DNA from 4 places in the Arthrobacter sp. JDC6 genome. Region 1 is predicted to be linked to each of the others. Evidence: riboswitches for the same ligand, from Rfam matches in the RefSeq annotation. Region 1 holds a riboswitch; each other region holds the start of a gene.
What was found. Region 1 has a riboswitch for thiamine pyrophosphate ahead of ACV095_RS01485 (ECF transporter S component). Riboswitches for the same ligand answer to the same signal wherever they lie in the genome.

Region 1 (7,567 bases):
GTGGAGGGCCTGCGGAACGAAGTCCGGTCCATCGAGGCCGGCCTGATCCGCATCATGGGCAGCCCGGAGGAACTCGAAGCCGTCCGAATGGAGGCCGCCACGTGATGCATGTTGTCCTGGCTGTTACAGCCGTCATCTTCTCGCTTGCTGCGGCCGGTGCCATCATGCGGATCGCCCGCGGCCCGTCATTGCTGGACCGGGTGCTGGCGGCCGACGTCCTCCTGGCCATCCTGGCCGGAGCCCTGTGCATCGACATGGCCGTGAACCGGCACCTGAACAACCTCATGCTGGTGGTGGCCATTTCCATCATCGGCTTCATCGGGTCCGTCACCGTGGCCCGTTTTGTGGCGGACCGAAGGGTGAAGCCCGATGAATCCTGACTTGTCCGGTCCCGACGGCTGGATCGACGCCGTCTCGGCAGTATTCATGGTGGTGGGGGCGCTCATGTCCCTGGGCGCCGCCATCGGCCTGCTCCGCTTCCCCGACCTGCTGAGCCGCATGCACGCGGCCACCAAACCGCAGGTCCTGGGCCTGTTCCTGCTGCTGGCGGCTATTGGACTGCAGATGCGGACATGGTGGGTATGGCCTGTCCTGATGGTTGCCTGGATCTTCCAGCTGCTCACCGTACCGGTGTCCGCGCACATGGTGGGCCGCGCGGGGTACCGCACCAAGCACCTGCACCGGGAGCTGCTCACGGCCGACGAGCTGGAGGCCGTGGTGCAAAAAGCCGCCGCCGAGGCTGCCCGGAAAGACAGCCCCGACGGCGGCGGGTAATGCCGGGAGCTAGACGATGTCCTGCGACTTGGCGAAGCGGGTGATGGCGCGCTGGGTGCCGCGGTTGGCCAGGACCTGGATGATGGCGCTGACCGACGCCGAGATCAGCGCGAAGGTCAACGCCGAACGCAGGCTGGTGGGGACATCCTCGTTCTTGCCGGTGGGGGCTTTCTGCCCGGTGGTCTTCTCCCAGATGGTGTTGACCAGCTTGGTGCCGGCCAGGCCTGCGCCGAGGCTCACCCCGGTTCCGAGCAGCTTGATGAAAAGGTTCATTCCTATTACTCCTTGCGGGCGGAAAACGGACTGCCTCCAGCCTAGCCGTACGCCCGTGCCGGTCCGGGCAAGGCCGTGGCGTGCTGCAGGCAGGTTGTTGGACTAAATGGCTTGTTGGACTACTTCGCGGGCGGCTCGGTGCGGAACTTGATCATCTTGTGCGTGCCGTCGCAGTAGGGCTTGATGGCCGAGGCGCCGCAGCGGCACAACGCAACGGTCCTGCGGTCGCGGGGCACCGCGTCCCCGGATGGGGTGACGATCTCGAAATCACCCCTGACGATCAGGGGCCCGTCCGGGCAGACCACGATGGAGCCCGCGGCGGATTCCTGGTCCATGTCCGGTCCTGTTCCATGCTGTCCGGGTTTCATGCCTGCACCGCTTTCGTCGTAGTCATGCTGCCGCCGGCACGGCCGCCCGCAGCGATGATGCCCCGGCTTCCCATGAGGACATCAGATGGGCGGACAGCCGGCCGTCGAGGGCCATGGCGGCAGTGGCCCCAAACAGGACGTCCGCGAGGAGTTCCGGCTCGGCTTCGACGAGGCCGCCGGCGAGGTCCCGGCCTGCGATCTGCTCGTGGACGGCGTCGGCCTCCACATGCTCATCGAAGTAGTGGGTGACGTCCGCGCCGAAACCGTGCCGGCGGAATCCGTTGCCGTAGAACCGGTTGGGCTGGGAGGAGGTCATCTCGTAGATCGCCAGGTGGCCGGTGATGGCACCCCGGAGCCGCCGGTTCAGGCCGCACAGCGACATGAGGTTGACGGACGCGAGGGAGACAGCGGGGACGGCATCCACGTACGCGCCGTAGCTGACGTCGAGGCCCAAACCGCGCATGGTCCGGGCGAACAGCGCGCTGTGCATGCGCTCGGGGCGGCCGCCGCCGTATTCATCCGCCTGGATTTCCACCAGGGCCGCCTTGGGCCGTCCGCTGAGCCGAGGAATGGCCCATGTATGCGGGTCGGCTTCCTTCAGCTGGTACATCGACTTGTGGATCAGGAACTCCCGGAGCTGGTCCACGCCCGCCTTCCTGGCGACGTAGCGGGAGACGCTGGGCCCGGTGTCCGTGGCTGCGAGGCCGAACAGGACGTCGGCTACCTGGTCGCTGGTCAGGGCACCGGCAGGCAGTTCGAAGTCTGCGGCGGCCTGGTGCGCGGCAGCACGGAGGGCTGCCTCAAACGGTGCCTCGACCAGCTGCCGGACCCGGATTAACGCCGGCTCCCACTCCCAGTTGTCGGAGACGCCGGCCAGGCCGGAATAGTGGAGCTCGTAGAGGCAGAAGAGGGCAAGCTGGATGTCCTCGTCGCCGATGATGTCATTAGTGCCGGCCACCTGCCGTGCCGCGAGGTGGTACAGCCCGTCCAGCCCCGTCCCGGCTTCGGCCGGAGCCTGCGCAAGGAGTGCGAACAGGGCGTTGCTGAGGGGGCCTCTGGATTCCGGGATTCTCATGGTGCTCCTTGGTCTGCCGCGCTGGTGACGGGAACGAACGCGGGACCGCCCATGGTGACTCCCATGCCCTGTCCTCCTCGAAACCCGGGAACCAATATAGTAAGCATGATTACTAATAAAAGCTAAGCAGGCTTCCTGTTGGCGGCAGGTCAACCGGCGCCTAATCCCGCAGCGACGACCCCAGGATGTCGCGCAGCGCCTCAACCACCAGGTCATGGTCCTGCAGTTGCGGCAACCCGGAGACGGTCACCGTGGCCACGGCGCCCACGCCGGTGACGTAGATCGGAAAGGCGCCGCCATGGGCTGCATACCGGGATTGGTCGAACCAGGCGTTGTCCTCGATCCGGCCGCCGCCCAGCCGGCCCCGCAACCCCACCAAAAGTGACGGCAGCTCGTACCGGGCGGCAGTGCGCTGCTTGGCGCGGATCCAGTGCCCGTTGTCCGGCGTGGCGCCCGGAAGCGCGACGTGGAACAGGACCTGCTCGCCCTTGGTGATGTCGATGGCGATGGGAAGGGACCGCTCCTTGCCCAGCTCCACCAGGAGCAGGCCCAGGTTCAACGCGTCATCCAGCGAAAAGCCGGGGAACTGGAGCTCCCGGACCTCCGCCTCGATGCGGGCGATCGACGCTTCCAGCGACCCCTCCAGCTGGGCGTCGGCGGAATCGGGATCGAATCCGGTCACATCCGGTGGAATGGCGCTCATGGCCCTCAATCTACCCCCGCCAGGTGTAAACTTGACCACGCCCGGAAGGGCAGTTCAAAAAGCCTTACCCATCCAAAAGCACCACTAATAACGACAGGGGAGCGCCGCCGTCGGACATCCTGGCACAAGCCGGGCACCGCAGGTGGGCGCTGAGAGTGCGGACAGCCGCAGACCCTCGAACCTGATCCGGTTAGTACCGGCGCAAGGGAGTCGAGTTCTCAAAGTGCCGCGGCTGCACGGCAACAGCCGTCAGCCGGGTCCACTTTCCCCTCCTGTTTCCCAGGAGGATCACATGAGTACTGCAGCAATCAAGAAGACCGCCAGTAAGTCCTGGCGCGTCGTGGACATCGTGGTCGCCGCGCTGGTGGCCATCGCGGGCGGCGTCATTTTCTGGGCGTGGGACCAGGGAGCAGCCGCGCTTTCTGCCCCCATGAATGCCGCCTACCCGCCCCTGACCGGGCTGCTGGCGGGCGGCTGGATGATTCCCGGCGTGCTGGGAATGCTCATCATCCGCAAGCCCGGGGCCGCCCTGTTCTGTGAAACCGTGGCCGCCACCGGGGAACTCCTCATGGGTTCCCAGTACGGTGCCTCGGTCCTCTTCTCCGGCTTCATCCAGGGCCTCGGCGCGGAAATCATCTTCGCCATCTTCGTCTACCGCAAGTTCAACCTGCCTGTCTCCCTGCTGGCAGGCGCCGCGGCTGGATTCTTCTGCGGACTGAATGACTCGTTCGCACCGTGGGGCTGGAACATCGCCTACTCCGGTGCGGACAAGCTGGCGTACATCGTGCTGACCACCCTCTCCGGCGCCATTCTCGCCGGCGCCCTGTCGTGGCTGGCCACGCGCGGCCTGGCGCGTACGGGCGTGCTGAGCTCCTTCGCTTCGCGCAAGGCCGCCACGGAGCCTGTCTTCTCCTGATGGCACCAGCCCAGCGTGACGGCGGCACCGTCCGCCCTGCCGCCGTCACAGCCCGGGGCTGGGGGTGGCGGCACGCCGGCAGGGCCAAGCCTGCCGTCCATGCGCTTGACCTGGACATCAGCCCGGGGGAGCGGGTGCTCCTGCTCGGCCCCTCGGGTGCCGGGAAGTCCACGCTCCTGCATGCGCTCGCAGGGGTGCTGGGGGACATTAACGACGACGGCGGCGAGGCGGGGGACGCCGACGAGTCGGGTTCGCTGCTGGTTGACGGCGCCGTGCCCCGCGCCCAGCGCGGGCGCGCCGGACTTATGCAGCAGGACCCCGAGACGCAGGTGGTCCTGTCGCGGGTGGGGGACGACGTCGCCTTCGGTGCCGAAAACCTTGCCGTCCCACGGGAAGCAATCTGGGCGCGCGTGCACGAGGCGCTTGCCGACGTCGGACTGTCCCACCTGCCGCTGGACCACCCGACGTCAGCCCTGTCCGGCGGGCAAAAGCAGCGCCTGGCGCTGGCCGGCATCCTGGCCATGCGCCCGGGCCTGATCCTCCTGGATGAGCCAACCGCCAACCTGGACCCGGACGGCGTGCTGGAGGTCCGCGATGCCGTGGCGCGGTGCCTGGACAAGACCGGGGCCACGCTGGTGGTGGTGGAGCACCGGGTGTCCGTGTGGAAGGACCTGGTGGACCGGATCGTGGTCCTGCAGCCGGGCTCCGCCGCGGATCCCGCCGTACTCCTGGACGGGCCGCCGGCCCGGGTGCTCACGGAGGCGCGGGCCATGCTGGCCGCCGCCGGTGTGTGGGTCCCCGGCTACGTCCCGGCAACCCGTGCCCGGGCGGTGGTCCCGGCCCCCGGCACGGGAAACCTCCTGCTCGCGGCCGAACAGTTGGGAGTCGCCCGCGAACGTCCCCGACGCAAGGGCTTAAGGAAGATTCCGCCGTCACCGGTCCAGGAAGGCCTGGCCGCGCAGGTGCGCGCCGGGCAGGCGCTCGCCGTGACGGGTCCCAACGGCGCCGGTAAGTCCACTTTCGCCCTGACCCTGGCAGGGCTGCTGGAACCGGTGTCCGGAAAGGTCTCCGCCACCATGGACCTGAGCCGCGGTGCCGGCATTGACCCGTACCGGTGGAAGGCGGATCAGCTGATTTCCCGAGTGGGGACGGTGTTCCAGGAGCCGGAGCACCAGTTCGTGACCGGCAAGGTGCTTGACGAACTGCTGTTCGGCCCCCGGCACCTGGGCCACGGCGGGGATCGGGTGGACGAACTGCTGGAGCGGCTGCGGCTCACCGCGCTGGTGGACGCCAACCCCTACACGCTCTCCGGTGGCGAGAAGCGGCGGCTGTCCGTGGCCACCGTCCTTGCCGCCAGCCCGCAGGTCCTGGTCCTGGATGAACCCACGTTCGGGCAGGACGCCAACACCTGGGCCGAGCTGGCGTCCTTCCTGTCCGAGCTCCTGGATACCGGCACTGCCGTGGTGTCCGTGACCCATGACGCCGAATTCACCCAGGCCTTGGGCGGGGCCGAACTGCGGATGGCCGCGGCGGAAGCGGTGGCGCCATGAGGCAGCAACTCACCCTGGGCGGCAACCATGCCCTCCTGGTCCGCGCCAATCCACTAAGCAAGTTCGCTGCCGTCCTGCTGATCACCGCCGTCCTGGCGCTGTCCATCGACTGGGTTTCGGCGTCCGTGGCCCTGGTCTTTGAGCTTCTGCTCTTTCCCCTGGCCGGGCTCACCCTGTCCCTGCTGTGGCAGCGCGGCTGGCCGCTGATCCTTGCCGCTGCCGTGGGTGGCTGGAGCACCTCCATCCTGGCCCCGGACAGCGGCCGGATCCTGCTCGACGCCGGGATCTGGTCCATGAGCGAAGGTTCCCTGCAGCTGGGCATCGGCTTCCTCCTGCGCGGCTTTGCGATCGCCCTTCCGGCCGTGCTCCTGATGAGCTGCACCGATCCCACGGACCTTGCCGACGCGCTGGCGCAGAAGGCGCGCCTGCCGCACCGCTTTGTCCTGGGAACGCTCGCCGCGATGCGCCTGGTGGGGCTCATGGCTGAAGAATGGCAGACCATCGGGATGGCCCGGCGTGCGCGCGGCGTGGGTTCGCGCGGCAGCGTGGCCCAGCGGGTGAAGGCCACGCTGGGCCAGAGTTTCGGGCTGCTGGTACAGGCCATCCGCCGCGCGTCCCGGCTTGCTGTGACCATGGAAGCCCGCGGTTTCGGCGGCGGCAACCGGACCTGGGCCCGGGAATCCACGTTCAGCGCGCTGGACCTTGGGGTGGTGGCCGGCGGTGTCCTGGTGGCCGGCCTCGCGCTATTTGCTGCCCTGGCCGCCGGGACCTGGAACATGGTGTGGCTGGGCAGTTGATGTTGGCGGTCCGGCCCAGGTGATTCCTATCGCATGCAGTGGGTAGAGGCTTTCCCGATGCCCCATACCAGTGGCCGATCAGGGCCCGCGTAACTCATCTATGATATATTTGCGGATATGACGCAGGAGACCGCTGAGCACGTTGCCGCCATGTTGAGGGATGCCCGGAGCGAGAAGGGCTGGACCCAGGGCCAGTTGGCCGCCGAGCTCGGCACCAGCCAGAGCGCCGTTGCCCGGATGGAGCAGGGCAAGCAGAACCTGAGCCTGAAGATGATCCAGAGGCTGGAAAAGATCTTCGACCGCAGCATCGTCAACGTCGGCAAGCCGCAGATGACGCACCTGCGGGTGGAGGGCGGCCGTACCCTCTCCGGTGCCGTGGATGTCAACAGCAGCAAGAACGCCGGCGTCGCCCTGCTGTGCGCCAGCCTGATCAACCGTGGCACCACCGTGCTCCGCCGGCTGGCACGGATCGAGGAAGTCAACCGCATCGTCGAAGTGCTGACCAGCATCGGCGTCGAGTGCACCTGGCTTAACGACACTGACCTGCGTCTTCGCCGCCCCGCCGTCCTGGACCTGGAAGCCATGGACGTTGACGCGGCGCGCAGGACCCGCAGCGTCATCATGCTGCTGGGTCCCCTTCTGGATGAGTCGCGGGAGTACCGGCTGCCCTACGCCGGCGGCTGCGACCTCGGCACCCGCACCGTGGAACCGCACATGCAGGCGTTGCGCCAGTTTGGCCTTGCCGTGGAAGCCACGGCCGGTTTCTACACGGTCCAGGCTCCGCCGGCGGACGGGCAGGACCGCTCCTTCGTCCTCACCGAACGCGGGGACACCGTCACCGAGAACGCCATCATGGCCGCGGCGCACCGGCCGGGAACCACCGTGATCCGCAACGCCAGCCCCAATTACATGGTGCAGGACCTGTGCTTCTACCTGCAGATGCTGGGCGTCACCATCGAGGGCGTGGGCACCACCACCCTGAAGATCACGGGCCGGCCCGACATTGACGCGGAGATCGAGTACTTCCCCTCCGAGGATCCCATCGAGGCGATGAGCCTCATCACGGCCGGCATCGTCACCAATTCCGAGGTCACGGTGCGGCGGGTACCCA
Region 2 (7,567 bases), 1.5 Mb from region 1:
GACGTCCTCGCGGAGCCACTGGAGTCGTCCTTCGCGGAGGACACCGCCATCATCCTGCGCTCCCTTGCCGATGACGGCCGCGGCGCCGCCGGCGGGCATGTGGTGGCGCACTCCCAGGGGGCGATCGCGGCCATGATGGCCGCCGTCGAACGTCCGGACCTGGTCTTCTCATTGACGCTGGTGGAACCGGCCTGCCTCTCCCTGACAGCGGAACTCCCGGCCACTGCCGCCCACATCAGCCTCATGCAGCCCCTCTTCGACGTGCGCCACCAGCTCAGCGACGAAGACTTCCAGCGCGAATTCGTCCGGCGGGTCTTCGCCACCGACCTCCAGCAGCCCGCCACCACGGAAGAAAAAAGGTCCGCCCGCAGGCTGCGGCTCCAGGCCCCGTCATGGGAGGCGCCGCTGCACATTGTTCCCGGGGTGCCCACGCTGGTGCTGACCGGTGGGTGGGAACCGCTCTACGAGGAAATCGCCGGGTACCTCCGGGAGACCGGTGCCCTGCACCGCGTTGCCGCGGGAGGACACCGGCCCCATGACTCCCCGGACGGGGACCGGGCCATCCGGCAGTTCATCAGCCAGGTCAGCCGGAGCCAGCCGGCCCGCGCGTCCTAGCTGTCAGCAGGCACCCGCAGTTCCGGCAGGTAGACCTTGCCGCCGGCCGCCAGGAATTCCTCGCTCTTCCCGCGCATCCCGGCCGCAGCATCGGCCAGTGCCGCCTGCGCCTCCGCGGAACCAAATTCGTCGCGGATGTCCTGGCTGATCCGCATGGAGCAAAACTTGGGCCCGCACATCGAACAGAAGTGCGCCGTCTTGGCAGGCTCAGCCGGCAGCGTCTCGTCGTGGAACGCCTCAGCCGTCACCGGGTCCAGGGACAGTGCGAACTGGTCCCGCCAGCGGAATTCGAACCGCGCCTTGGACAAGGCGTCGTCCCGCTCATGCGCCCCCGGGTGCCCCTTGGCCAGGTCCGCCGCGTGCGCGGCGATCTTGTAGGTGATCACGCCGGTCTTCACGTCGTCCTTGTTGGGCAGGCCCAGGTGTTCCTTCGGGGTGACGTAGCACAGCATCGCGGTGCCGTAACGGGCAATCTCGGTGGCACCAATCGCTGAGGTGATGTGGTCATAGCCCGGAGCAACATCTGTCACCAGCGGGCCCAGGGTGTAAAACGGGGCCCCCTTGCAGAGTTCCTGCTGCCGCTCGACGTTTTCCCGGACCAGGTGGAAGGGAACGTGGCCGGGCCCCTCCACCATGACCTGCACGTCGTACTCCCACGCGCGCTGGGTGAGCTCGGCGAGCGTGTCCAGTTCCGCGAACTGGGCGGCGTCGTTGGCGTCCGCCGTCGAACCGGGGCGCAAACCGTCGCCCAGGGAGAAGGCAACGTCGTACTTCGCGAAGATCCCGCACAGCTCATCGAAGTGCGTGTAGAGGAAGTTCTCCTGGTGGTGGGCCAGGCACCAGCCGGCCATGATGGAGCCGCCGCGGGACACAATGCCCGTCACCCGGTTGGCGGTCAGCGGGACATAGCGAAGCAGCACGCCGGCGTGGATGGTCATGTAGTCCACGCCCTGCTCGCATTGTTCAATGACGGTGTCCCGGAAGATTTCCCAGGTCAGCGCGTTGGCCTCGCCGTTGACTTTCTCCAGGGCCTGGTAGATCGGCACGGTGCCGATCGGGACGGGGGAGTTGCGGATGATCCATTCCCGCGTGGTGTGGATGTCGTCGCCGGTGGACAGGTCCATAACGGTGTCGGCACCCCATTGCGTGGCCCACTGGAGCTTGTCCACCTCCTCCGCGATGGAACTCGTCACGGCCGAGTTTCCGATGTTGGCGTTGATCTTCACCAGGAAGGCCTTGCCGATGATCATCGGTTCGGACTCCGGATGGTTGATGTTGTTCGGAATGATGGCGCGGCCGGCGGCCAGTTCGCTCCGGACCAGTTCCACATCGCAGTTCTCGCGCAGCGCCACGAAGCGCATCTCCTGCGTGATGACGCCCTGCCGGGCATAGTGCATCTGGGTCACCGTCCGGCCGTCGACGGCGCGGCGGGGCACCGGCTGCGCGCCCTTCCACTCCGCGGAGGCGGCGCCGCGGCGGACGGCCGAGCGGCCGTCGTCGAGCAGGTTGCGTTCCCTGCCGCTGTAGGCCTCGGTGTCTCCGCGCGCCACGATCCACTCCGCGCGGAAGGGCTCCAGGCCGCGGACGGGGTCGCTTCCCGGCCCCGCCGTCCGGTAGGTCCGGAACGGTGCGTTCGGCTGGCCGTTGGGCGATGGCTCCAGGGCAATTTCCGTGACGGGTACCCGGATGCCGGACCCGGCGTCGTCGATATAGGCCAGCGAATGCGACGCCAGGGACCGTGTCACTTCGGACTGGTTCACCTGGGGCGTGGAGCCGGCTCCGGAACCCCCGGTGGACGGCATGTGGGCAGGGTTCAACTGGGTGTTTTGCGTACTCATGGGAATACTCACTTCCTTCGCCGGCATTACCCGGACAGGTTCAACGGTCGCAGGCTGCGTCAGCCCGATCTCAGCCCCTGCAAGGGCTCCCGTGTGGTCAGAGAAGAAGCTACCACAGGCCCCCGGAAGGGCGGTGTCACATTCGCGGGTGCTAGCCTGACCGGGCATCGAAAGGAAGCCCGATGGCAGACATCATCTACTTTCGCGGACCCGTCCTGGCCGCACCGGACCGGGTACGCCATGGACTCTGGTCGGTGGACGGCAAGCTCACGTTCAGCCGGCCCGCTGCCGCTCCGGCGCGGGAACTCGACGGCTGGGTGCTGCCGGGGTTCGTCGACGCCCACTGCCACATCGGCCTGGGTCCCAACGGCCCGGTGGAACCCGCCATTGCCCGGGAGCAGGCGCTGGCTGACCTCAACGCCGGAACCCTGCTGGTCCGCGACGCCGGCTCACCTGCCGATACCCGCTGGATGCAGGGCGGCCGGGACTTCCCGGTACTGATCCGTGCAGGACGGCATGTGGCCCGCACACGCCGCTACCTGCGCGGCTTCGCGGCGGAGGTCGAACCCGACGGGCTCGTGGAGGCCGTGCGGAAGCAAGCGCGCGACGGCGACGGCTGGGTCAAACTGGTGGGCGACTGGATCGACCGGAGCGCCGGCGACCTTGCGCCCTCCTTTCCTGCCGCCGTCGTGCGTGACGCTGTGCAGGCTGCCCATGATGAAGGTGCCCGGGTCACGGCACATTGCTTCGCCGAAGACACCCTGGACCAAATGCTGGACGCCGGCATTGACTGCATTGAGCACGCCACGGGGCTGCTGCCGCGCCACCTGCCCCGGTTCGTGGAGCAGGGCGTACCGATCGTGCCCACCCTCATCAACATCGCCACCTTTCCTGATATCGCGGAGCAGGCGGACGCAAAGTTTCCGCGCTACGCCGCCCACATGCGTGCCCTGTGGGAACGCAGGCTGGAACGGGTGGCGGAGGCCCATGCCGCCGGCGTCCGGATCTTTGCCGGCACGGACGCAGGCAGCGTGATCCGGCACGGCAGGATCGCAGATGAGATCCTCGCCCTGCACGGGGCCGGCCTGCCCATGCATGCGGCCCTGGATGCCGCCTGCTGGGCAGCGCGTGCGTGGCTGGGCGCTGACAACCTGGAGGAAGGCGCGCGGGCCGACGTCGTGGTGTGCCGGGACGACCCCCGGACCACCCCGGACACGATCACGGCGCTGGAGCACGTGGTGCTGGGCGGCCGCATCATCCGTTGAGTTATTTGGTTCCGCTACTTGGAATAAATTGAAGCTTCAAGTAATTTTAATATGTGACAGGCCGCCGAAGTGACGGCCTCCAACGCAAGGAGCCTTCAAATGACCGACGCAGCCAGCAGCCAGGATCTTCTTCCTGCCGACCTCGCCATGGGCACGGTAATGCTCAAGGTGGGCGACATGAAGGTCATGACCGACTACTACCAGCGCGCACTGGGCCTGGAGGCGGTGGCGGAGCAGGACGGCGGGCTCTACCTGGGCAGGCTCGGCAGGCCGCTGGTCCACCTGGCGCCGGCCCCCGGGCTGCACCTTCCCGGCAGGGGAGAGGCCGGCCTGTTCCACACCGCCCTATTGTTCGAGGACCAGGCTTCCCTGGCTGCCACCATCGCCACGGCAGCCCAGTACGAACCCCGGTCCTTCACCGGCAGCGCCGACCACCTGGTGAGTGAGGCCTTCTACTTCACCGACCCCGAGGGCAACGGCATCGAGCTGTACTGGGACCGGCCGCGCAGCAACTGGTCCTGGAACGGGACGGACGTGGTGATGGACAGCCTGGCGCTTCCGCCGCAGCGCTACCTGGAGCAGCACCTCACTGAGGAATCCCTCGAAGGCCAGCGGCGGACGTCCGCAGGCGTGGGGCACGTCCACCTCCAGGTTGGCGACGTCCAGACCGCCAGGGACTTCTACGTGGGTACCCTGGGCTTCGAGAAGACGGCGGGCTGGCATGGGCAGGCCCTGTTCGTTTCCGCGGGCCGCTACCACCACCACATGGCCATGAACGTCTGGAACAGTCGCGGCGCCGGCCCCCGCAAGGACACCCTTGGGTTGGGCGAGGTGCTCATCGAGGTTCCCTCGGGTGACGACGTCGGGGCGCTGGCTGACCGCCTGAGGGTCGCCGGGGTGCCCGCCCACCACACCGGCGCGGAGCTCCGGTTCGAGGACCCGTGGCGCAACCGGCTCCGGGTGGCAGTCCGCTGACCGGTGCTCCTGCACGGGCCGTGCGCCAGTGCTGACGGGCCAGTGTTGGGGCTCGCGGGCTCCGGCCCGGCGCGTTTGCCGGCGGGCGCGCAGCAACTAGGCTGATTCCGTACGGCCGGGCTGCAACTCCCGGCACGCAGCTCCGCCAACGGAAGAAGGGCACCCGCCATGGGCTTCACCGAGATCTTCGTCGCCACCCATGACGCCGCGCTGAAACGCGCCGGCATCCTTGACCAGGGAAGCGGCTCCGCGGCGGACAGCGGGCCCGGGGGCCAGGCGGTGCGGATCCAGGGCATCAGCGACTTCGAAGTCGAACAGCTGGGCGATCTTGCCGGGACTGCCGTGCACGCCGGCGGGGCCGACTATGAGCTGACCATGGTGGACGTCGCCAGCGATTCGCTCCTTGCCGTGCCGCCGGCCATGGTCCGTGCGCTGGCCGACCTGCTCTCCTATGAAACCGAAGGCGAAGGCAATGTCCTTGACGACGTCGCCGAACAGTGGGCCGGCCAGGAGGATATGCCGTTCGACGCCGGCCAGGCCCGGAGCTACCTTCAGCAGGTGGCGGAGTTGGCCGCCTCGATCGACGATTCCGAGCGGACGGGACTGTACGTCTGGTCGGCCTGACCCCGTGATGCCGGTTTCGGCCGTCCTCCGCCTCCACAAGGGCCGGCCGCGGCGCCGGCGCGGTGGCTCAAGTCGAAATAACGCCGTTCATCTGGCACAATAAACAGGTACTCGATCTGCGTGGCCCCTCTCTCCGCGTCCGGATCCTGTCCTTCGAACCCGCAAGTACGGCCCGCCCCACGGGTGCAGAAAGCCGGGTTCACCCCTTTTCTGAAACAGGAGTGACCACAAAAGTGGCCGTAAAGATTCGCCTTAAGCGCTTCGGCAAGATGCGCGCCCCGTACTACCGCATCGTCGTTGCGGACTCACGCACCAAGCGTGACGGCCGCGCCATCGAGGAGATCGGCAAGTACCACCCCACCGAAGAGCCCTCGTTCATCGAGGTCAACTCCGAGCGTGCGCAGTACTGGCTCTCCGTCGGCGCCCAGCCGTCCGAGCAGGTCGCCGCGATCCTGAAGATCACCGGTGACTGGCAGAAGTTCAAGGGCCTGCCGGGCCAGGAAGGCACCCTCAAGACCAAGGTCGCGAAGGAAGCCTTTGTTGCCCCGGAGAAGGGCTCGGTCATCATCCCGGAAGCCATCACCAAGAAGGCATCCAAGTCTGACGCTGCCGAGGCCCCGGCCGACGCCGAAGCTGAGACCACCGAGGCTGAGTAGATTGCTGGCAGAAGCGCTGGAACACCTGGTCCGCGGAATCGTCGATTCCCCGGATGACGTCAAGGTCAGTTCGAAGAGCAACCGCCGCGGGGACACCCTCGAGGTGCGCGTTCACCAGGACGACCTTGGACGGGTGATTGGCCGCCAGGGCCGCACCGCCCGCGCATTGCGCACCGTGGTGGCAGCACTGGCCGGTGGCGAACCGGTGAGGGTCGACGTCGTCGATACCGACCGCCGCCGCTGAGCGCTCGGCAACATTCAGTTTTTGCTCCGGCCCCTTCACCGCCAGGTGGAGGGGCCGGAGTGCTTTGACCAACATGGTGCTTCCACCGGAACCACCACAACCCGGAACAGAGGAACAGATGCAGCTTCAGGTGGCACGGATCGGCAAGCCGCACGGCATTCGCGGGGAAGTCACCGTCCAGGTGCTGACGGACGCTCCGGAGGACCGCTTTGTCCCGGGAACGGAATTCGTCGTTGAGGACGCCGTGGCAGGACGGCTGACCGTGCGGAGTGCGCGCTGGAACAAGGACATCCTGCTGCTCGGTTTTGAGGAGGTGGCGGACCGCAACCAGGCTGAAACCCTCCGCGGCGCCAAGCTGTTCATCGAAACCGAAGAACTGGACGGGGATGATGACGAGGGCTGGTACGAGCACGAGCTTGTCGGCCTGGAGGCCCGGGTAGGGGCGCAGGTTGTGGGCAAGGTGACCGCGCTGAACACCATGCCCGTGCAGGACCTTCTCATGGTCACCACCCCGGACGGCAAGGAAATCCTCATCCCGTTCGTGGAACAGATCGTGCCTGAGGTGAATATCGAGGAAGGCTTCATCCTCCTCACCCCGCCGGACGGACTCTTCGAACTCAACACCGACGAAGCCGCTGCCCCGGAACCGGAAAGCAGGGACTAGATGCGCATCGACGTCGTCAGCATCTTCCCTGAATACCTCGCCCCGCTTGAACTCTCGCTGATTGGCAAGGCCCGCCACGACGGCATCCTGGACCTGCACGTCCATGACCTGCGCAGCTTCACCACGGACAAGCACCGCACTGTCGACGACACCCCGTACGGCGGCGGCGCCGGAATGGTCATGAAGCCCGAACCCTGGGCCCAGGCACTCGCCGCCGTGGCGGAGGAGCGGCCGGATCCGCAGCGCAAGCCGGTCCTCATCGTCCCATCCCCGGCCGGCGAGCGGTTCACCCAGGCCCTCGCCTATGAACTGGCCGAGGAACAGCACCTGGCGTTTGCGTGCGGGCGGTATGAAGGCATCGATGAACGGGTCATCGAATGGGCGCAGGAACACTTCACGGTCCGGCCTGTCAGCCTGGGCGACTATGTGCTGAACGGCGGGGAAGTGGCCGTCCTGGCCATGGTGGAAGCCATTGGCCGCCTGCTGCCCGGTGTAGTGGGCAATCCCGAATCCCTGGTGGAGGAATCCCACTCCGACGGACTCCTGGAATATCCGGTCTACACCAAGCCTTCCATGTGGCGTGACCGCGAGGTGCCGCCGGTGCTCCTGAGCGGCAACCACGGCAGGATCGCCCAATGGCGGCGCCACGAGCAGTACCGCCGCACAGCGGCGCGGCGTCCGGACCT
Region 3 (7,567 bases), 1.6 Mb from region 1:
GCTGGGTGGCGAGGTCGCGGGGGCGCTTGGCCAGTCCCAGCGGGGCCAGTCCGGCCGCGATGGCGCCGGAGGAGACCAGGATGATCTCGGCGCCCGCGTTGCGCTTGGCCGCGAGTGCGTCCGCCAGGGCGGTCAGGGATTCCTCCGAGATGCCGCCCTTGATGCTGGTCAGAGACGAGGAGCCCACCTTCACGACGATCCGGCGGGCGCCTGCCAGTGCGCTCCTGTCCACCGTCCGCCCGGCGGGTTCCGCGGTCATGCCCCTAGAGGTCATCGTCCGCTTCCAGTCCGCTCTCCTTCACAGGGTGGGCAGCGCGGCGGCCACTGACGGATTCGGTCCAGATACCGGCTTTCCGTTCCGCCTCGAGCTCGGCCCGGGCGGCGGCCTTGGCGTCACGGCGCTCCTGCTGCTCGTCGCGCTTCTGGCTGCGGGTGGGCCGATCCCCAATGTCTGCGAACCGCACATCGGTGCCGCGCGGCGACGCCAGGAGCTCGGCCCCTGCCATCATGGTGGGCTCCCAGTCGAAGACGACACCGTCGTCCCCGCCGATGACCACGGTGTCGCCCGGCTTGGCGCCCTGCTTGAACAGTTCAGTCTCCACGCCGAGCTTGGCGAGCCGGTCCGCAAGGTAGCCGATGGCTTCCTCGTTGGTGAAGTCGGTCTGCTTGACCCAGCGTTCGGGCTTTTCGCCGAGGACGCGGAACAGCGGCTCCAGGTTCTTTTCCTCGCGCCGGATCTTGAAGCCGGCCTCGTTGACGGCGCGGGGACGCAGTACGGCGGGCTGGACCTTGGGCGGTGCGGCAGCGACGGCGTCGCGGGCCGCCTTGACGATCTCCGCCATGGCGAAGCCCAGCTGGCGCAGGCCCTCATGGCTGGTGGCGGACACCTCGAACACGCGGTAGCCGCGGGATTCGAGTTCCGGACGCACGAATTCGGCCATGTCCTTGCCGTCGGGCAGGTCCACCTTGTTCAGGGCCACCAGCCGGGGGCGGTGGTTCAGGGGTACCACTTCGCCGTCCTGGCCTGCGTAGCTCATGTCGACGGCGTACTTCTCCAGCTCGCCCTCGATGATGGCGAGGTCCGACAACGGGTCGCGCTCCGATTCCAGCGTGCCGCAGTCCAGCACGTGCACCAGGGCTGCGCAGCGCTCCACGTGCCGCAGGAAGTGGTGGCCCAGGCCGCGTCCCTCGCTGGCACCTTCGATGAGCCCGGGTACGTCGGCGATGGTGAACCGCACGTCTCCGGCCTGCACGACGCCGAGGTTGGGAACCAGCGTGGTGAACGGGTAGTCAGCGATCTTGGGCCGGGCCGCGGACATCGCCGCGATGAGGCTGGACTTGCCGGCCGACGGGAAGCCCACCAGCGCGATGTCGGCGATGGACTTCAGTTCCAGGACGATGTCGCGGGACTCGCCTTCGATGCCCAGCAGCGCAAAGCCGGGGGCGCGGCGCTTTTGCGAGGACAGGGCGGCGTTGCCGAGTCCGCCAATGCCGCCTGCGGCGGCCACGTATTCGGTGCCCTCGCCGACGAGGTCAGCCAGGACGGTGCCGTCCTTGGACTTCACCACGGTGCCGTCCGGGACAGGCAGGATGAGGGTTTCACCGTTTTTGCCGCCGCGCCAGTCACCCATGCCGGGGCCGCCGTTGCTGGCGTGCCGGTGCGGTGCGTGGTGGTAGTCAAGAAGCGTGGTGGTCTGGTGGTCGACGCGGAGGATCACGTCGCCGCCGTTGCCCCCGTTGCCGCCGTCGGGTCCGCCCAGCGGCTTGAACTTCTCGCGGTGGACGGAGACGCACCCATGGCCGCCGGTACCGCCGGATACGTGCAGTACTACCCGGTCTACAAAGCTGGCCACGTGGATCTCCTCAGAAACTGTTTACCTGGCGGCCCAGGGGACGCCACATCGATTGTAATGCGGTTAAAAGAACAGTGGAGCGGACCCTCAGGCCCGCTCCACCGTTTCAGAACTTGTTGTTACTCTGCAGCTGCAGCAGCAACGATGTTGACTACGCGACGACCGCGGCGGGTGCCGAATTCAACGGCGCCCGGGGTCAGGGCGAACAGGGTGTCGTCGCCGCCACGGCCAACGCCGGCGCCCGGGTGGAAGTGGGTGCCACGCTGGCGGACGATGATCTCGCCGGCCGAAACAACCTGGCCGCCGAAGCGCTTGACGCCGAGGTACTGAGCGTTGGAATCGCGACCGTTGCGAGTGGAGCTCGCGCCCTTTTTATGTGCCATCTGAAATGCCTGCCTCTAAATTCTGGGGAATCTGTTGAAATGCCTGAACAGTAACCGGTGGTTACTTGATGCCGGTGATCTTGACCTTGGTCAGTTCCTGGCGGTGACCCTGGCGCTTCTTGTAGCCGGTCTTGTTCTTGAACTTCTGGATGACAATCTTAGGACCACGCAGGTCCTGGAGGATTTCAGCCGTAACAGTTACCTTGGCCAGGTCAGCGGCGGCGGAGGTGACCTTGTCACCATCAACCAGGAGCAGTGCGGGCAGCTCAATGGTGCTGCCGGCTCCACCGGCGACGCGGTTCAGGGTAACGAAGTCTCCAACGGAAACCTTCTCTTGGCGGCCGCCTGCGCGGACAATCGCGTACACCACTTGGGAACTCACTTCTCTCGACGTTTATACAAAATTTGCGTGCGGAACCGACTTGCTAAAAGCTTGGTTTCTCGCTGTGCCTCAACGCCGTGGGGTCGTAACCCAAGTGTTGGCGTAAGCACCGAAGATCAAGAATACGCTAAATCCATCTTCGGCCGCAAATGAGGCTGGTTCAGGCGGGCCGGCTGTGGTAGTAACCACAGCCCGGCAGGAACCGCCGCAACCGTGCTCCACCATCATAGCCGGGCCCGGCCCGCGGGGGTCACGAATGCAGCCTCGGCGCGTCGAAGAACTCCACTTCCAGGCGGCAGGACTGCTTGAACGCCGTCACCATCGCCGCCCTCTCATGGTCCGGCGCGGTCCGTCCGGCTGCATCCACGATGGCGATGGCTTTGCGGGTGGCTTCGGCGAAGCCCTCGTCGGCGTACGTCCGGAGCCAGGCCGCGTAGGCATGGCCGTCCGGTTCGCCCGAGGCCAGGAACCGGGCGTGGAGCTTCCCGCCGACTTCGGCGTAGAGCCAGAAGCAGGGAAGCACGGCGGCGGCGAGGACGGCATAGCTGCCCGACGCCGACGCTGCCGTGAGGTGGTCCACGTATGACTTGGTGACGGGGCCCAGGCCCTTCGGGGCCGGGCGGGTGCTGAGCCACGAGCGGTGGAGTTCCGATTCCACCTCAAGGCACTGCTGCGCGGATCCGGCCCAGAAAAGCTGCTCGGCCTCCGAGGGGGCCAGCGCGCTGGCCCGTGCCAGCACCCTGGAGTAGCCGTTCAGGTAGAGGGCATCCTGCGCCAGGTAGTAGGCAAAGTCCTTCTCCGGAAGGTCTCCTGACGCCAGGCCGTGGATGAAGTCCAGTGCGTAGATGTCCGCCAGGTCCTGTTGGGCTTCCGACCACAACCGGGCCGCGAAGCCGCCCTCCTCCAGGACCGGCCGCACGTGGTGGAAGTGGTGTACGGGGCCGTTCCCCTGGCCCACCTCCAATTGGCCGGAGTTCTCAAGTGCGCCGGCCAGCCAGGGCTTGACCGTTCGCAGTGATGCCTCCCAATTGCCCAAACGGGCCTGGACTGTTGCCATGGCAGAGGACAGGGAACAGCCCGTCCCGTGGCTGTTCCGCGTGGAAACCCGCTTCCCCTGCACTTCCACCACGTCCGGCCCCAGGAGGCCCGAAGCGTTGACCAGAGCATCCGGGCAGTCGAGGCCTGAAAGGTGGCCACCCTTGACCAGCACGGTGGCTCCGGTGGCTTCCGCCAGGCGCCTGCCCTGGTCCAGCGCGGTGTCCCAGTCTTTCGCCGGCTCCGTGCCCAGCAGCAGCGCGAGCTCGGGAAGGTTGGGGGTGATGAGGTGGGCAAGGGGCAGCAGTTCCCGGAGCGCGGCTTCGGCGGATTCCTTCAGCAGCCGGTCGCCGCTGGTGGCCACCATGACGGGGTCCAGGACCACGACGGCGGGACGGGCCTTTTCGAGCCACTGGCGGACAGTGCGGATCACCGACTCGTCGCCCAGCATGCCGATCTTGACGGCGTCGATGCTGATGTCGTCACTGACCGCGTCCAGCTGCTGGGCCAGGACGCCGGCCGGCGGGACGTGGACGGACTGCACGCCCCGGGTGTTTTGCGCCGTGAGTGCCGTGATCGCGGCCATGCCGTATCCGCCATGGGCGGCAATGCTTTTGAGGTCCGCCTGGATCCCGGCCCCGCCGGACGGGTCGGAGCCTGCAATGGAGAGGACGCGCGGGACATCGCGGCCCCCAGGCAGCGCGGGGGCCACGCCGGACGCTGTGGGCAGGGCAATGGAGAGGGTCGAAGACAACAGACATCCCTTCGCCGGTACTAGCCGGACAGGTTCAACGGGTGTGGATCTCAGCCGGCCTTCTGCGCGGCACCCCGTGTCGGGTTCCAGAGTAGCCGCTGGGGCGTACCCGGCGGAAAGGTGACAGCACCCGCGCAAGCAGGAAGTCCCCGCCCGTGGACTGTTCCCCCTGGATTCATGGGGGACAGTCCGCACGACGGGGACTTCCTGGGTGGCGCGTTAACTGCGCCTTGGCTTAGAGCTCCGAGGCGGGGACGCCGACGCCGAGGATGATCGGTTCCCCTGCCGGCTTGCCGGGCTCCGCCGCAGCGGGCTGTGCGTTGGCGGTATCCGGAACCTTGGCTGCGTGCGAGTGCCCCGCGCCTGTCGCCTGGACGTTCTCGTGGTGCTGGACAGCGGTTTCATTTGCGGCACCTTGGGCCCGGCTGGCAGCGCGGTGGCGCCGCGGCCTGCGTTGCCGGGACTGCTCCAGCGTGTGGTCGGAGTAGTCCTTTTCCGCCGGAGCTTCCACGGCGGCACGCGCCTCCGCTCCCCCGCCGGGCTGCTGTTCGGGCACCGACTGTTCGGGCGCTGACTGTTCGGCCGGCTTCACCGTGTCTGCGGCCTTGGCGGGCGCGTTCTCCACGGGGGAAGCCGGCTGGCCGAGGTGGGCGAAGGCTTCCGCGAGCCGGTCCAGCGTGAGGGCGGGCCTGGGATGCTGGTCCTCAGCGTGCTCCACGAAGGGAAGCGGGACTTCCTCGCCGCCGAAGGTCAGGACAGCTGCGGGGCGTGCCGGGCCATCGGCGTCGTGCTTCTCTTCAACAGGGGCCTGCGCCGGCTCGGCGGACGGTGCCTGCCGGGTGGCTGCCACCTCATCGTCATGCAGGTGGGCCGCATGGGCGGCAGCCGCGATGTTCGCCAGGGCAAGCCGGGTGGCCTCTGCCTTGGCGTGCCGCTCTGCGTCTGTGGGGTCCGGAAGGACGGTGTGGACGTGGACAGCAGGCGCCGGGGCAGCCTCGGGCTGCTGGCCGCCGCGTCCCCGCCGCCGTTTGCGCTCGGGACGGACTCCGGGCTGGCCGCCATCGGCCCGCTGCCCTTCGGGGCGGTGGGCTTCCCCGCGGGCTTCGGGGCGGCTGTCGGCGCGCTGGACGTGGTGCTCGGCCGCCACAATGTTGGCGCGGCGGTGCTCCACGGGATCGTCGTGCGTCACTACGCCCCGGCCGGCGCAGGCCTCACACTGCTCGCCGAAGACTTCCAGCAGGCCCGTCCCCATGCGCTTGCGGGTCATCTGGACCAGGCCCAGCGACGTGACCTCGGCAACCTGGTGCTTGGTCCGGTCGCGGCCCAGGCATTCCACCAGGCGGCGCAGGACCAGGTCGCGGTTGGATTCGAGCACCATGTCGATGAAGTCGATCACGATGATGCCGCCGATGTCGCGCAGCCGCAGCTGGCGCACCACTTCCTCGGCGGCTTCCAGGTTGTTCTTTGTGACGGTTTCCTCGAGGTTGCCGCCGCTGCCGGTGAACTTGCCGGTGTTGACGTCCACCACGGTCATGGCCTCGGTGCGGTCGATGACCAGGGAGCCGCCGGAGGGCAGGAAGACCTTCCGCTCAAGGGCCTTGTGGATCTGCTCGTCGATGCGCCAGGCGGAGAAGATGTCCTGGTCCTTGGTCCACTTCTCGAGGCGGCCCACCAGGTCCGGCGCCACGTACGTGACGTAGGCCTCGATGGTGTCCCAGGCCTCCTCACCGGAGACGATCAGTTTGGAGAAGTCCTCGTTGAAGACGTCCCGGACCACCTTGATGGTCAGGTCCGGTTCACCGTACAGCAGCTCCGGGGCCAGGATCTTGGTGGACTGGGACTGGCTTTCGATGCCTTCCCACTGGGCGCGCAGGCGGTTGATGTCGTGCGTCAGTTCCTCTTCCGAGGCACCTTCCGCGGCGGTCCGGACGATGACGCCGGCGTGCTCGGGCAGGCGGTCCTTGAGGATGCGCTTGAGGCGGTTGCGTTCGACGTCGGGCAGCTTGCGGGAGATGCCGGTCATGGAGCCGCCGGGCACGTAGACCAGGTAGCGGCCGGGAAGGGAGATCTGGCTGGTCAGCCGGGCGCCCTTGTGGCCGACGGGATCCTTGGTCACCTGGACCAGGACGGTGTCGCCGGATTTGAGCGCGTTCTCGATGCGGCGCTGCTTGCCTTCGAGGTTGACGGCTTCCCAGTTGACCTCACCGGCGTACAGCACGGCGTTGCGGCCACGCCCGATGTCCACGAACGCAGCTTCCATTGACGGCAGCACGTTCTGGACCTTGCCCAGGTAGACGTTGCCGATGAGCGAGTCCTGCTGGGTCTTGGACACGAAATGCTCGGCCAGGACACCGTCTTCAAGGACGGCGATCTGGATTCTGTCGTCGCGCTGGCGGACGATCATCTGCCGGTCCACGGATTCGCGGCGGGCCAGGAACTCGGCCTCGGTGATGACGGTGCGGCGGCGGCCGGTGTCGCGGGATTCGCGGCGGCGCTGCTTCTTGGCCTCAAGGCGGGTGGAGCCCTTGACGCTGGTGACCCGGTTGTTGACCGGCGCTTCACTGACCGCGCGCGGGGCACGGACCCTCGTCACCGTGTTGGGCGGGTCGTCGCCTTCCCCGCCGGTCAGCTCCAGGTCCTGGTCACCGCGGCGGCGGCGACGGCGGCGGCGGGACGTCACGCCGTCCTCGGCTTGTGTGGCGCTGTCCTCCTCGGCCTCGTCCTCGGCGTCAGCCTCGGCGCTGCCACCCTCGATGTCCTCGTCCGCCTTGTCGCCGACGCGGCTGCGGCCCCTGCGGCCGCGGCTGCGGCGCCGGCGGCGGCTGGAGGAATCGTCGCCGTCGTCGGTTTCTTCCTCTTCAGGTTCCTCGACGGCGGGTGCTGCGGGACGGACCACGGTGCTGAGGTCCGGGGCCTGGAAGAGCACGGATGTGGGCGATGCAGGCTCCAGGAAGAGGGAACCAAAGGGGCTGGCGGCCGCGGCGGGGGCGGTCTGTTCCTTGACCGCAGCGTGCTCTTCCTTGGCCACAGCGGGGGTTTCCCGGGCAGGCCCGGGGGTTCCGGCAGCCTCGGCGGCCGCGACGGGTTCCTGGGGCTGCTCCTGCGCAGGAGCTGCTTCCTGGGCGGCAGCTTCCTCCCGGGCCGGTTCCTGTGCCGGGGC
Region 4 (7,567 bases), 1.1 Mb from region 1:
GGAACAGCGAGCCGGTTTCAGCCGTGGAGTAGCGCCGCATGGCCACGGTGGTCAGTGCGGTGCCGGAGGCAAGGAGCGCCGCGCCCAGGCCATCGAGGCTGGGCGCTCCCCCGGTGCCCATGATGAGCCTGGAACCCAGCGCGACGCCGTCGATCACCAGGGCGTCGCCGGCACCGGCGTTTCCTGCAGGGTTGATGGTGCTGGTTTCGGTCATGGCGTCAGCCTCCCTGTACTGCTGTAACAAGTTCGATGTCGTCGCCGTCGGCGAGCGCGGTGGCGAACCATTGGCTGCGCGGCACCACCTGGGCATTGTGCGCGACGGCGACGCCGAGTTTCCCGCCGTCGGTCGCCTGTCCGTTGTCCGCCAGCGGGCGTCCGGTGACCTCGCTGACCAGCGTGGTGATCGAAGCTCCGTCGGCCACCGTGTGCGGGTTTCCGTTAAGGGTGATGTTCACGCAGTCTCCTTGATGTGGGGGCTTGTTGCTGCCGTTGCCGGCCTGGAAAACCGGTCCGGGCTGAAGGGACCCCAGCGGGGATCGGCCCTGCCGTCCAGCAGTTCCCTGCAGATGGCCGCCGCGGCGGGAGTGAGCAGGACTCCGTGCCGGAAGAACCCGGTGGCGATGATGAGTCCGGGGACGTGCCCGGCCTGTCCTCCCCCGGCGCCCGGAGCGGCCGGCACCCGGCCCAGGAGCGGCGCGTTGTCAGGGGTACCGGGGCGGGCGCGGGCGGTGCATTCCAGGAGTTCGAGTTCAGCGACGGCGGGCACCAGAGCCTGCGCGTCCCGCAGCAGCTGGTAGACGCCGCCGGCACTCACGGCATCGGAGCGGGCATCCTCCCGCTGCGTGGCTCCGATCACCACGGTCCCGTCCTGCCTGGGAACGATGTATACGGGGATGCCGTGGACCAGGCCGCGCACCGTTGACGTCACCAAGGGCTGAAGGTGGCGGGGAACGGCAAGGCGCAGGATATCCCCGTGCACGGGCCGCAGCGGCAGCTCAAGGCCGTCCGGCAGGCCGTCAAGCGCCCCCGCCTGCAGGCCATTGGCCACCACGGTCTCCGTTGCCAGCACCGTGCCGCCGCCGGCCAGGCGGACCCCGGAAACCGTTCCGCCCTCCCACAGCAGCCCGGCTGCCCGCTCCGGCACGCCAAAACCTTCCACTGCCCCGGCAACCGCCAGCTGGGGCTGCTCCTGCGCCGCGCCGGCCAGGGCCAGCCGCAAGGCGGCCACCAGGCGCCGGGGATCCACCTGGTGGTCCGCCGGGGTATCAAGTGCGCACGCAATGGCCGGGCTGAGCAGCGGCTCACGCTTCCGGGCCTCCCGCACGGTCAGGGGTTCCACCGCCAGCCCGTTGGCCTGCTGGACTGTGCGCAGGTCCATCAGCGCCCGGCGGTCGGCCGCGTCGGCACCCACGGCGAGGGTCGGCGTCGTCAGGTATCCGGAATCCGCGCCCGTTGCCCTGCCCAGCCCGGCGGCGAACCCGGGCCAGCGCGATGATGCGTCAAGCATCAGTTCCAGGAGCTCTTCCTCCTGGTAATGCAGTTCGCTGACGGGAGCCAGCATGCCGGCCGCCGCCCAGCTGGCGCCGGTACCGGGCGCGTCATCAATGAGGACCACCGAGCGCCCGGAACGCTGCGCCTCCCAGGCAATGCCGTGCCCCACCACTCCCCCGCCGATGACGGCAACGTCGGCCCGGAGGGTGGAGGGAATGGTTCTGCGGGCGGACCCGGGGTGATGGGTGAAGGGGGTACGCATGTGGGTTCCTTCCCTACGCCGGCATTAACCGGATCAGGTCAAGCGGTCGGCTCTGACGCCCTCTCAGCCCGGCGCTTTGTGACAGCCGCCGCGGGCTCCCGCAGTACCAGCCCAGTTTAGAGGAACTAGGCTTGCACGCATGAATGTGTCCACCCCATCCTTTCCCGCCGGCCACCACACTCCAGCCACCGAAGTCGTCAATTCACGGGACAACGACGCCCTGAAGGCAGCCCGCCTGTACCTCTGCACCGATGCGCGCCGGGACCGCGGCGACTTCGCGGAGTTCGTTGACGCCGCGTTCGCCGGTGGCGTGGACATCATCCAGCTGCGCGACAAGACCATCGAGGCGGCCGAGGAACTGGACCTCCTGGCGGTGCTGAAGGAATCCGCGGTACGGCACGGAAAGCTGTGGGCGGTCAATGACCGTGCGGACATCGCCGTCCTCTCCGGGGCACCGGTGTTCCACATCGGCCAGAAGGACCTGCCGCTGGCGGCGGCGCGCACGCTGGTCAACGGCAACGCCGCCATCGGGCTCTCCAGCCACACCACCGGGCAGGTGGACGCCGCCCTGGCAGCAACTGCCGGACCAGCCGGGCTGGACTACTTCTGCGTGGGTCCGGTCTGGGCAACCCCCACCAAACCCGGCAGGTCCGCCGTGGGCACTGACCTGGTGAAGTATGCCGCCGAGGCCTCACGGCAGGCGGCGGACCCCGTGCCCTGGTTCGCCATTGGCGGCATTGACCACGGAAACGTCCACCAGGTGGCGGAAGCCGGTGCGCGCAGGATCGTGGTGGTGCGCGCCATCACCGAGGCCTCCGATCCCGCCGCCGCTGCCGCCTCCCTCCTCGACGCATTGGACGCCGCCGCCTGATGCCATATCGGCGGACTTGGAGCTACGCTGACTTTTGTGTCACATCATCGGCTGGCTCCAAACGTCCATGACCACAGGAACGCCCTGGAAGAGGCGTTGGGCCTGCTGCGCACCGAACTTGAACTGCCGGGACCGTACCCGGCTGAGGCAGTGGCGGATGCCCGGGCCGCTGTGGCAGCGCTGAAGCTTCCGTCCTACGACCTGACCGCCGTCCAGTTCGTGACCATCGATCCGGCCTCCTCCACGGACCTGGACCAGGCGGTGTTCATCGAACCGGACGGGAACGGCTACCGGGTAATGTACGCGATCGCCGATGTGCCGGCGTTTGTTGCGCCGGGAGGTCCCCTGGACGCCGAGACCCGGCGCCGCGGCCAGACGTTCTACGCTCCGGACGGCCGGATTCCGCTGCACCCGGAAGTGATCAGCGAGGGGGCAGGAAGCCTGCTGCCGGGCCAGGATTGTTCGGCTTTCGTATGGGACTTCACGCTCGACGGCGACGCAACGGTTGTGTCGGTGGGCGTCAGGCGGGCGCGGGTCCGCAGCCGCGACAAGCTCAGCTACAAGGGTGCGCAGGAAGACCTCGACGCCGGGACGGCCTCGCCGGTGCTGCGGCTCCTCCGCGAGGTGGGCCTGAAGCGGGTGGCCCTGGAGCGGGAACGCGGCGGGGCCAGCCTCAACATGCCCGAGCAGGAAATTGTCCAGCTGCCCGACGGCGGCTACCGCATTGCTGCCGTACCGCAGCTTCCCGTGGAGGACTGGAACGCGCAGATTTCCCTGATGACCGGGATGGCCGCCGCGCAGCTCATGCTGGAGGGCAAGGTGGGAATCCTGCGCACCATGCCCGCCCCGGACGAACGGTCGCTGAAGCATTTCCGGCTGCAGACCGAGGTGCTGGGCAGGCCCTGGGACGGTGAAGTCAGCTACGGCGAATACCTGCGTTCCCTGGATCCCACCGATCCCCGCCAGCTGGCCATCATGCATTCCGCCGGCATGCTGTTCCGGGGCGCCTCCTATACCGCCTTTGACGGAACGGTCCCCGAGGACGGCGTGCAGTCTGCCATCGGCGCGGCCTATGCCCACACCACCGCGCCGCTCCGCCGCCTGGTGGACCGCTTTGTGCTGGTGATCTGCGAGGCCCTCAGCAATGGCGGGGATGTTCCGGACTGGGCGCGGGAAGCCCTGCCGCTCCTGCCGGGCATCATGGCCGGATCGGACCAGCTCGCGTCCAGGATGGAACGACTGGCCCTGGACACCGTTGAGGCCGCGCTGCTGCTGAACCACATCGGGCAGGAGTTCGATGCGATCGTGATTTCCGGCTCCCGGCCGCAAAACGGAAACGGGAATGGAAACGGGACCGGGACGGTGAAAAACGGCAACGGGAAGAACGGAAACGGCAGCGGAAGTTCGGGCATTATCCAGATTGCCGAGCCCGCGGTCACTGCCCGGTGTGCCGGCGAGCTGGAGTCGGGTACCAAGGTCCGGGTCCGGCTGGTTTCCTCGGACATCACCACCCGCGAGATCCATTTCGAGCTCATCCCGTAAGCGGCGGCGGCCGCGGCAGGCGGGCCGAAACGTGTTTCTGCGACCTTGCAGCTAGACTGAGAGGGTAGAAATGGATGCCCGGTCGTTGATTTCCTTGATTTGAAACCAACAAGCCCGCCCCTACGCGATCTTGAGATTTGCCCGTTGGTCACCAGTGCCAGCATTAGATAGCCCGCGATCGGCTTCCACTGGAATCGCTTGCGCGCCTGAGCGTGCTCCGGAACGGCCAGTCCTGGCCGGCCCGTTGAGCAGGCAGCGCCATTGCCCAAATGAATAAGGAAACTCCCCCGTGAGTGAATTGCATACCCACCAGCTCCTGAGCGATGAGACCGGCACGGAAACCATCGAGCCGGAAGAAACCATCATCTCCGACGAGACCCCGCACGAGATCGCGGAGAAGTCCTTTGCCGACTACAACGTCCGCGAGGACATCGTGGAATCCCTGGCTGACGCCGGAATCACCCACCCGTTCCCCATCCAGGCCATGACCCTTCCGGTGGCGCTGGGCGGCCACGACATCATCGGCCAGGCCAAGACGGGCACCGGCAAGACCCTGGGCTTCGGCATCCCCGCACTGCAGCGGGTCATCGGGCAGGACGACCCCGGCTACGCCAAGCTGGCCGTCCCGGGAGCCCCGCAGGCCCTGGTCATCGTCCCCACCCGCGAACTGGCGGTGCAGGTGGCCGGTGACCTGGTGACCGCTTCCCGGAAGCGCAACGCGAGGATCGCCACCATTTACGGCGGCCGCGCCTACGAGCCCCAGGTGGAGGCCCTCAAGCAGGGCGTCGAGGTTGTGGTGGGTACCCCCGGCCGGCTGATCGACCTTTTCAAGCAAAAGCACCTGAGCCTGAAGAACGTCAAGATCGTGGTGCTGGACGAAGCTGACGAGATGCTGGACCTTGGCTTCCTGCCGGATGTCGAGACCCTCATCGCGGCAACTCCCGCAATTCGCCAGACGCTCTTGTTCTCCGCCACCATGCCCGGTCCGGTCATCGCCATGGCCCGCCGCTACATGACCCAGCCCACGCACATCCGCGCCGCGGACCCTGAGGACGAGGGCCTTACCAAGCGCGATATCCGCCAGCTGATCTACCGTGCGCACAGCATGGACAAGATCGAAGTGGTGGCACGCATCCTGCAGGCCCGCGGCCGCGGACGGACCATCATCTTCACCAAGACCAAGCGCACCGCCGCAAAGGTGGCCGAGGAACTGGTGGACCGCGGCTTCGCTGCCGCTGCCATCCACGGTGACCTGGGGCAGGGCGCCCGTGAACAGGCACTGCGGGCATTCCGCAACAACAAGGTGGACGTCCTGGTGGCCACCGATGTCGCGGCGCGCGGCATCGACGTCGAGGACGTCACCCACGTGATCAACTACCAGTGCGTGGAAGACGAAAAGATCTACCTGCACCGGGTGGGCCGCACCGGCCGCGCGGGCAACAAGGGCACCGCTGTCACGTTCGTGGACTGGGACGATGTTCCCCGCTGGGTGCTGATCAACAAGGCGCTGGGCCTCAACGTGCCCGAACCTGTCGAAACCTACTCCTCCTCGCCGCACCTCTTCGCGGACCTCGACATCCCCGTGGGGACCAAGGGCCGGCTGCCGCGTGACAAGCGGACCCTGGCTGGCGTCGACGCCGAGGTGCTTGAGGACCTGGGCGAAACCGGCAAGAAGAACAGCCGCAGCGGCAGCCGCGACGGCGGCCGGTCCCGGGAACGGGACGGCCGTGGGCGGGAAAGCCGCACTGGCAGCCGCGAAGGTTCCCGCAGCGAAGGAAGCCGCAGCGGCGGCGACACCGCGCGCAGCGGCGAGCGCCGCCGTCGGACGCCGGACTCCGCCGCCGCTCCCGCGGCCGAGGCTGCCGCACCCGCAACGGGCGGCGAACAGCCTTCACGCACCCGCAGGCCCCGGACCCGCACCCGCCGCCGCAACGGCGAAGTGGTGGCAGGCGCCGACACGGGCACGCAGCCTGGCACGTCAGAGGGCTAACTGCCCCGATGACTGACACTGTTTGGGCGCCGGACGGCGGCAGCCTGGTGGTACACGCTGACAACGCGGAGTACCTCCCCACGCTGCCGGACGGCGCCTTCACACTGATTTACGTGGACCCGCCCTTCAACACGGGCAGGCCGCAGCTGCGCCAGGAAACCAGGATGGTGGTTAACGCCGGCGGCAGCGGGGACCGCGTGGGCTTCAAGGGCCGCTCCTACGACACCATCAAGGGCGCCCTGCACCGCTACGATGACGCGTTCAGCGACTACTGGTCCTTCCTGGAACCCCGGCTGGTGGAGGCATGGCGCCTGCTGGCCGACGACGGAACCCTCTACCTGCACCTGGACTACCGCGAGGTGCACTACGCCAAAGTGATGCTTGATGCGATCTTTGGCCGCGAATGCTTCCTGAACGAGATCATCTGGGCCTACGACTACGGCGCGCGGGCCAAAAACCGGTGGCCCACCAAGCACGACAACATCCTGGTGTACGTCAAGAACCCGGCGAAGTACCACTTCGACAGCGCCGAGGTGGACCGCGAGCCGTACATGGCGCCTGGATTGGTAACGCCTGCCAAGCGCGAGCTGGGAAAGCTGCCCACCGACGTCTGGTGGCACACCATCGTCTCACCCACCGGCAAGGAGAAGACCGGTTACCCCACGCAGAAGCCGGAGGGCCTGGTCAGGCGGGTGGTGGCCGCCTCGAGCCGGCCCGGTGACTGGTGCCTGGACTTCTTCGCCGGCTCCGGAACGCTGGGGGCCGTTGCCGCCAAGCTTGGCCGGAAGTTCGTGTGCGTGGACCAGAATCAGCCCGCCATTGACATCATGGCCAAGCGGCTGGGCGCGCACGCCACCCTTGCCTCGTTCCAGCCCAGCTAGGGCCGGACGACGGCGGCTCCCGTGCCGAGTGCCTCGATCCGCGCGAGCATGTCGGGTGCCGTGAGGTTTTCGCCGAGCAGGTTGGGCTTGCCGGTGCCGTGGTAGTCGGAGGAACCGGTAATCAGCAGGCCGTGTTTGGCCGCGAGCCTGCGCAGGAAGTCCCGGCCCTCTTCCGGGTTGTCCCGGTGGTCGATCTCCAGGCCGGCCAGCCCGGCGTCGATCATGTCGCGGTAGGTCCGCTCCCCCACGATCCGTCCCCGTGCGGACGCCACAGGGTGGGCGAACACGGGCACGCCGCCGGCGGCACGGACAAGTTCGACGGCGGTGGCCGGGTCCGGAGCATAGTGCGGGATGAAGTACCGGGACCGGGAGGTGAGGATGGAGGCGAAGGCTTCCGAACGGTCCTCCACCACGCCCGCCGCGACGAGGGCGTCTGCGATGTGCGGCCGTCCGAGGGTGGCGCCGGGTGCCACGTGGTGGATCACGTCATCCCACGTCAGCGGGTAGTCCTCCGCCAGGATGGTGACCAT

Region 2: linked by a shared signal. The riboswitch ahead of thiC (phosphomethylpyrimidine synthase ThiC) and the one ahead of ACV095_RS01485 (ECF transporter S component) in region 1 are both predicted to bind thiamine pyrophosphate.
Region 3: linked by a shared signal. The riboswitch ahead of thiD (bifunctional hydroxymethylpyrimidine kinase/phosphomethylpyrimidine kinase) and the one ahead of ACV095_RS01485 (ECF transporter S component) in region 1 are both predicted to bind thiamine pyrophosphate.
Region 4: linked by a shared signal. The riboswitch ahead of thiO (glycine oxidase ThiO) and the one ahead of ACV095_RS01485 (ECF transporter S component) in region 1 are both predicted to bind thiamine pyrophosphate.

The regions. Positions count from the first base shown of each region.
Region 1 is NZ_CM151278.1:325,189-332,755, forward strand. It holds gene ACV095_RS01450 (Na+/H+ antiporter subunit E) at 1-105, shown strand, start outside; gene ACV095_RS01455 (MrpF/PhaF family protein) at 105-380, shown strand; gene mnhG (monovalent cation/H(+) antiporter subunit G) at 370-774, shown strand; gene ACV095_RS01465 (DUF4235 domain-containing protein) at 784-1,047, opposite strand; gene ACV095_RS01470 (CDGSH iron-sulfur domain-containing protein) at 1,167-1,382, opposite strand; gene ACV095_RS01475 (iron-containing redox enzyme family protein) at 1,438-2,490, opposite strand; gene ACV095_RS01480 (heme-degrading domain-containing protein) at 2,651-3,193, opposite strand; TPP riboswitch at 3,279-3,419, shown strand; gene ACV095_RS01485 (ECF transporter S component) at 3,486-4,109, shown strand; gene ACV095_RS01490 (ABC transporter ATP-binding protein) at 4,109-5,659, shown strand; gene ACV095_RS01495 (energy-coupling factor transporter transmembrane component T family protein) at 5,656-6,456, shown strand; gene ACV095_RS01500 (UDP-N-acetylglucosamine 1-carboxyvinyltransferase) at 6,574-7,567, shown strand, end outside.
Region 2 is NZ_CM151278.1:1,785,615-1,793,181, forward strand. It holds gene ACV095_RS08300 (alpha/beta fold hydrolase) at 1-615, shown strand, start outside; gene thiC (phosphomethylpyrimidine synthase ThiC) at 612-2,453, opposite strand; TPP riboswitch at 2,449-2,556, opposite strand; gene ACV095_RS08310 (amidohydrolase family protein) at 2,636-3,718, shown strand; gene ACV095_RS08315 (VOC family protein) at 3,818-4,693, shown strand; gene ACV095_RS08320 (hypothetical protein) at 4,862-5,317, shown strand; gene rpsP (30S ribosomal protein S16) at 5,551-5,973, shown strand; gene ACV095_RS08330 (RNA-binding protein) at 5,975-6,217, shown strand; gene rimM (ribosome maturation factor RimM) at 6,336-6,881, shown strand; gene trmD (tRNA (guanosine(37)-N1)-methyltransferase TrmD) at 6,882-7,567, shown strand, end outside.
Region 3 is NZ_CM151278.1:1,876,583-1,884,149, reverse strand. It holds gene proB (glutamate 5-kinase) at 1-259, opposite strand, end outside; gene obgE (GTPase ObgE) at 264-1,853, opposite strand; gene rpmA (50S ribosomal protein L27) at 1,973-2,236, opposite strand; gene rplU (50S ribosomal protein L21) at 2,298-2,606, opposite strand; gene thiD (bifunctional hydroxymethylpyrimidine kinase/phosphomethylpyrimidine kinase) at 2,869-4,389, opposite strand; TPP riboswitch at 4,397-4,494, opposite strand; gene ACV095_RS08770 (Rne/Rng family ribonuclease) at 4,643-7,567, opposite strand, start outside.
Region 4 is NZ_CM151278.1:1,432,595-1,440,161, reverse strand. It holds gene ACV095_RS06775 (thiazole synthase) at 1-214, opposite strand, end outside; gene thiS (sulfur carrier protein ThiS) at 219-455, opposite strand; gene thiO (glycine oxidase ThiO) at 452-1,753, opposite strand; TPP riboswitch at 1,747-1,865, opposite strand; gene thiE (thiamine phosphate synthase) at 1,893-2,624, shown strand; gene ACV095_RS06755 (RNB domain-containing ribonuclease) at 2,661-4,166, shown strand; gene ACV095_RS06750 (DEAD/DEAH box helicase) at 4,456-6,156, shown strand; gene ACV095_RS06745 (DNA-methyltransferase) at 6,165-7,037, shown strand; gene ACV095_RS06740 (PHP domain-containing protein) at 7,034-7,567, opposite strand, start outside.